Linked DNA regions of Desulfosporosinus acidiphilus SJ4. The protein of the gene in region 2 interacts with the protein of the main gene of each other region in a pairwise test. Links are inferred from orthologs where the notes say so. Each region holds a gene or a part of one and is shown on either strand. Other genes may lie near its edges.

What was found.
Region 1: the proteins of serC (region 2) and selB interact in binary tests that used the Escherichia coli proteins (3 or more experiments, as listed by UniProt). The link is inferred for Desulfosporosinus acidiphilus SJ4 from one-to-one orthologs.

What each region holds. Positions count from the first base shown.
Region 1 is NC_018068.1:4,910,854-4,914,053, forward strand. What follows is about bases 122-2,990. They hold selB (selenocysteine-specific translation elongation factor), read right to left. Parts: upstream 2,570-2,990; coding sequence 674-2,569; downstream 122-673. Other genes in these bases: DESACI_RS24385 (hypothetical protein), read left to right, coding at 297-497; DESACI_RS22455 (YkvI family membrane protein), read right to left, coding at 2,882-2,990. Outside these bases: DESACI_RS22445 (ABC transporter substrate-binding protein), read right to left, coding at 1-92; more of DESACI_RS22455, read right to left, coding at 2,991-3,200. UniProt on the Escherichia coli protein: Translation factor necessary for the incorporation of selenocysteine into proteins. It probably replaces EF-Tu for the insertion of selenocysteine directed by the UGA codon. SelB binds GTP and GDP.
Region 2 is NC_018068.1:4,707,065-4,710,231, forward strand. What follows is about bases 150-2,985. They hold serC (3-phosphoserine/phosphohydroxythreonine transaminase), read right to left. Parts: upstream 2,191-2,985; coding sequence 1,108-2,190; downstream 150-1,107. Other genes in these bases: DESACI_RS21535 (phosphoglycerate dehydrogenase), read right to left, coding at 150-1,049; DESACI_RS21545 (hypothetical protein), read right to left, coding at 2,704-2,985. In the rest of the region: more of DESACI_RS21535, read right to left, coding at 1-149; more of DESACI_RS21545, read right to left, coding at 2,986-3,009; DESACI_RS21550 (carbon starvation CstA family protein), read right to left, coding at 3,107-3,167. UniProt on the Escherichia coli protein: Catalyzes the reversible conversion of 3-phosphohydroxypyruvate to phosphoserine and of 3-hydroxy-2-oxo-4-phosphonooxybutanoate to phosphohydroxythreonine. Is involved in both pyridoxine and serine biosynthesis.

The DNA.
Region 1 (3,200 bases), 200 kb from region 2 along the record:
TCTTTGGAAGCTGTAGTGCTGCCGCAGCCCGAGACCAAACCTAACATTAAGACTGCGATACCTAATAATACTTTGCCTTTGTTTTTTTTCACTCTTATTCCTCCATTATCTTTCCCTTAGTTTTAATCTCTTCCATTGTTAAAGTATTTTTTTGCCGCTTGAAGATTCCTGATAACAAAATTCCAAATTTCACATTTAGATTCCTGTACCACTCCTCTAACTATAGATTAATTGGTGACCTGTCTTCTGCCCTTGGCCTTTGACATCCTGATCGTCTTCAGTGGAGAGTATCGCACTTGTTTGGCTTTATAGACACTTGGTCAATCCACACTGCAGAAGAATGTCTATTAAGTTTGCAGAGTGGATTGGCCAGCGGCTGCCTAGTTACACGTATTTCAGCAGACGAAGACACTGTCTTCGCACGTATTTACTCTTCTTGCAGTAAACAAGCGAAGATTATACCTTCTGCCCAGGAAAATGGATTTTCCATCCATTAGTGATGCCGCTAAGCGGCATAGGAGTCTGATAGAGAAAAAAAATCCTGGCATAATGCCAGGATAGACCCCGCACAACAGTTATAATACAGACATATAAAACACTTACCCCTTGTACTTAAATATTTTATATCTGTTACACCATTGTGTCAATTATTAAATTCTGTGTCATGACAATATTAGTACAGTTTTCTTTTGTCGCCTATCCGTTTCGTAACCTTTTGTTGGTCAAAATATTCAAGCAATGGCACGGCATATTTTCTAGAAGTCCCCCAAAGTTCACGCACCTCTGAAACTCCGATTTCTCCATGATGTTCCAGATATTCTTTTAGTTGCCCATGCGCTCTCTCAAGTTCTATATGTGGATAATAATATTGATCAACATGAATCCACTCTCCGGTGTCACATAAATATTGAGCGTAGTCTGCCGCTTCATTTTTTGAAATGCCGAGAGTCTCTGCAGAAGCTATTAAATCTGGTGGCGTAAGTTTGAGAGACAGCCACTTCTCCCTCAGATTTTCTAACCTCTTTTCTATTTCCTGCGGCATTTTTGCTATATCTATGGATTGAACTTTACTTCCTTTTAGAATATATACGTTTTTTTCGGCACCTTGTTCGAGCACTGTTTGCCAACGACGATTTGACCACTGATTATTTAAGCGGCTTTTTAATTCCCCTCGGCTTATCCCGAGACGCAGAGGATTGTGCGTTTCATAGTTCCTTACGACTTCAACTAACCTTTCGCGCCAATTTCTGGCCGCTTCGCTCCCCCATAATAGTCTTGTATCATCCTCCATTAACACTTCTAGCCTTCCAGACTCTTCCATTATTGTTATCCTGTTTTCTAAATCATCTGTACTAATCTGCAAGCGTGTCGCAAGTTCGGCAAAACTTCTCGGTTCGCTAATTTCCTTTTCCAATAAATCTAAAGGATCCCCGAGATCTTTTATTCTCATTTGGGCCAGTACATTTTCTTTAAACCGCTTTTGCTTATAATCCGCCACTCCTAGTATTTTACCTCCTCCAATTGTATGTGGAGGTGAATAAAATCTTAGGACAAACCGATCTCCGGAAGCCACTGCTACTGGTTCCTCAAGAAGGATTTGGGCAAACCCTTCTTGACCCGGTGTTAGTTCCTCATGGTTTAAGAGGTGAATTCTTCCCAGTACTTCGGTTGTCCCGATGTGAAAGCGTACTCTTTGTCTTTGAGTAATAGGTTTATCGGAAGATGGAAGATTACGCAGCGAAAGATCTAATATAGTTCCTGCTGGAAACACGTTGGGGGTCACCAACACTGAACCACGCTCAACTTCGGCAACGTCAACACCCGCTAAATTTACTGCGACTCTCTGCCCAGCACTCGCCTCTTTCACCTTCTCGTTATGAACTTGTACCGATCGAACTTTTGCCTTAATCTCCCCTGGTTCGATTGCTAGCTCCTGTCCGAGAATCACTGTACCGCTCTGTAATGTTCCTGTTACTACTGTTCCAAATCCCTGAATGCTAAAAACCCTGTCAATGGGCATTCTTACAGGGCCTGTTGACTTCTTGCTCTCGACTTCTGAGAGTATCTGATCAATCTCCCTCTTTAAAGGTTCTAATCCTAAACCCTTTACTGCAGATACCCGGCAGATGGGTACATTTTCAAACACCGTATTTTTAAGCTTCTCTATGATATCCTCTTCCATAAGGTCAAGCCATTCTTCATCTACCAGATCTATCTTATTTAGGACAACAATGCCGCGAGGTATTTCCAATAACGTTAATATATCCAGGTGTTCTTTAGTTTGAGGCATTATTCCCTCATCAGCTGCTATTACCAGCAGGACAATGTCCATTCCGCTGGCTCCTGCTAACATCTGCCGAATAAATCGTTCATGGCCGGGAACGTCTACAATACTTACTTTTCGTCCACTGGGCAATACCATATGCGCAAACCCAAGCTCAATTGAAATACCCCGTTGTTTTTCCTCTCTCAGCCGATCGGTTTCAATTCCCGAAAGAGCGCGTATTAACTCAGTCTTACCGTGATCAACGTGTCCTGCCGTTCCTACTAGATAATGTTTCTCAGTCATTATTACTCCCCTTATTTTAGAATTTTGCCCTTTTAGGAGTGCCAACAATACAATCTCTTCTGCAACCGGTTTTTGTTCAGTATCAGCAAATAACTTTGGTTGTAAACTGCAAGGAAAGTTAACACGTGCGAAGACAGTGTTTCGTCTGATAGGAAAAGTACAACTAGGCAGTGGCTGGCAATAACGACAAGCGTTTGAGCTTATAGCCACACTGCAACTCATACGTATACTCTGGCTATTTGGATTGGACGAATGTCTCTGCAGTCAAACGAGTATGATACTCCCCATCGGAGGCTATCGGGATAACGGTCTTTATCTCTTTATCCATAGAAATAGAATCGTTGGCATAAAAACCAAACCTAGGTATCCAAACAGCGGGTAAATCAACTGCACAATTTGAGAAAACTTTACGCCTGCAAGTGGTAATAGCAACGCTAATAGTATCAAAGTCGTTCGATTGTAGTTTAGTTTTCCCGTTTCTACTACTCTGCTAATCAAACTAAATCCATTCCCAATCGCAGCAGTTATCATAGCTAACCATAAAACAATAACATAAAAGAATGCCGTCCAATCACCCAGTTTACCTGCTACGGCTACCATTGGTATTTCTAAACCAAGCACCTCAGGAAAT
Region 2 (3,167 bases):
CTATTCATCATATCCGAAATATTAATGTTTTCTTTGGCAAAGGCAGAAGTGAATTGACTCAGCATGTTAGGAACATTGCGATGGTGAATGGCGATACGCTCCGCTTGAGTACATACCCCCATGTCACAGTTGGGGAAGTTTACCGAGTTCCTGATATTTCCGTTCTCCAGATAGTCCATTAATTGCACAACCGCCATGACGGCACAGTTATCTTCAGATTCATTGGTGGATGCCCCTAAATGAGGTATTGCGATGACTCCTTCATGTCCTACCACGTCTGGATTAGGAAAATCCGTCACATATTTACCGACTTTTCCGGACTTTAAGGCGTCTATCATATCGCCATCATTCACTAAAGTATCTCTTGAAAAGTTGAGAATTTTAACTCCATCTTTCATAAGTGCGAAAGCCTCTTGATTGAACATACCCTTTGTGGAATCTGTTAAGGGGACATGGACCGTAATAAAATCACATTCTCGGTAGATCTCTTCCAATGATTTACTTGGCTTAATATATTTTGAGAGCTTCCAGGCAGCCCCCACCGAAATAAAGGGGTCGTATCCGTAAACATCCATCTCCAGTTTAATGGCCATATTGGCAACCAAAACCCCAATAGCTCCAAGTCCTATAACACCGAGCTTCTTGCCTTTGATTTCTGTTCCCACAAACTTAGCTTTATTCTTTTCAACAAGTTTGGCTACCTCCGGCTCCTCTTTAACCGAATTCACCCAGTTCACTCCCCCAATGAGGTCGCGGGAAGCCAGAATCATTCCAGCCAGTACGATCTCTTTTACCCCGTTGGCATTGGCCCCCGGCGTATTAAAGACCACAATTCCTTTTTCAGCGCATTTATCGAGGGGGATGTTGTTAACCCCTGCTCCCGCTCTGGCGATAGCCTTTAAAGAACTCGGCAGCTCCAGCTCATGAACATTTGCGCTTCTGACGATGGCGGCATCGGCATCTTTGAGGCTCTCCACCAGCTCATAATTGTCTGTGAGCATATCCAATCCCACATTGGCTATGGGGTTTAAACGGTTAATTTTAAACATCTGTATCTACTCCTTAATCTAGTTGTTTTATCCATGGTTCAGCTTTAGCTGAACGATTTCACTGATTTTCCTCTTCAAACTTTTTCATAAAGTCAACTAAACGCTGAACACCTTCTATTGGCATGGCGTTATAAATACTCGCTCTCATCCCGCCTACAGTTCTATGCCCCTTTAAGTTCTCAAATCCGGCAGCTTTTGACTCTTTAACAAATTTAGCATCAAGTTCCTCCGAACCCGTAACAAAGGGTACATTCATTAAGGAACGATCCTTCTTGGCAACCGTTCCCTTGAACAGCTTGCTCGAATCAAGGTAATCGTAGAGGACCGCAGCCTTCTCTTCATTCCTTTTCTTCATAGCCTCGAGGCCACCCAGCCGTTGCACCCACTGAAATACTTTGCCGCAAATATAGATGCCATAAGCCGGAGGAGTATTATAGAGTGATTTATTGTCGGCATGAGTTTTATATTTTAACATGGTCGGCGTTCCGGGTAAGACGTCGTCAGTGATTAAGTCTTCCCGAATAATAACAACAACGACTCCTGCGGGGCCAATGTTCTTCTGCGCACCGGCAAAAATGATCCCATACTTCGTCACATCCACCGGTTCAGAAAGTATATCTGAGGACATATCTGCAACTAAAGTTTTGCCGCAGGTTTCCGGCAAATCGTTAAATTTTGTTCCATAGATTGTGTTGTTATGGCAGATATACACATAATCAGCATCATCAGAAATTTTTAAGTTCTTGAGATCAGGGATATAAGAAAAGGTCTTATCTTCTGATGAGGCAATGACATTGATTCGGCCATAGATTTTTCCTTCAGCAATGGCCTTTTTCGCCCATTGGCCCGTATTAATGTGATCGGCCGCTCTGTTTTTCATCAAGTTCATAGGAATCATAGCGAACTGTTGGGAGGCTCCGCCTTGCAGAAACAATACCTTGTAATTATCTGGAATGTGCATCAAATCTCGTAATGTTTTTTCGGCCTCGCCAATGATTTCTTCAAAAGCTTTGGAGCGGTGACTCATTTCCATAACGGACATACCTGTATTTCTAAAGTCTAACATCTCCTCTGCTGCTTCCTTTAACACCTCTTCTGGCAGTACGGCAGGGCCTGCTGAAAAATTATATATTCTTGCCATGATTAATCCTCCTTCTAATTTATAACTTTCTGGAACAACTCTTGTTAAATTATTTACATCTATCTCCTTTTTATGAATTATTTTGCTATATTGTTATTTAATGGATGATCGTGAGAATACAAAACCCGCCCCTATTTGGGGCGGGAATTCCGCGGTGCCACCCAAGTTCCAGCCAGATTAAAGCACATGATAAAGGCTTGAAAATAAAACAAACCTCTCATCCCTTTAGGGACGAGAGGTTATTCCCGCGTTGCCACCCATGTTGCCAAAATCGGCCAACTTATGTCCGCGTTATCGGGCGGAACCCGTCACAATTCATCATTGGCCACTCCAGGATGGAATCCTTCGGCTTAGCAGACTGACTTACACCGACCGCCAGCTCTCTAAACAACTTGAGCCCAGGACTTCCCTTCATTGTGTTCAAAGGTATTACTAAGTTTTATTGAAGTTGATTTTAATCCATAAACGTCAGCGTGTCAAGGACTTTTGTATTTTTCTCGAAAAAAACTATAATCAGCAGAGGTTCCATCCTTCGATGACCAATTTCTCTCTGCGGAAAAAGCGCGTCAAGTCAACCACGAGATTCATGTTGCTCAAATGGGAAGGAACGTTAATTCTAATCCCTTGTACTTCGATAACTGTATAGGATCCCGGCGCCGTCTCTAACCCTTTTCTCACTTTGAGCTCACCCAAATGCACAAGGGGAGGCTCAGAAATCTGGAGACAACATCCGTTAATGATCACCGGCATATCCACCGAAATCGTCTTAACTCCGCTTTTCTCAAGAAAATCGAAAGCCTCCGGAGAGATTGTCCACATCCACTGCACCTCCCAAAATTAATCCAAGGCTTAAAAAACCCTGCCTAACAATTTACCTTCGAGTTCACTGTCACACAAAGCCAAGCATACGTTGAGCTTACTTCGCTGCCAGATCTTTAAGGATTTCTTTATGACGAGCTTTTTGTATCTCAAGAGTT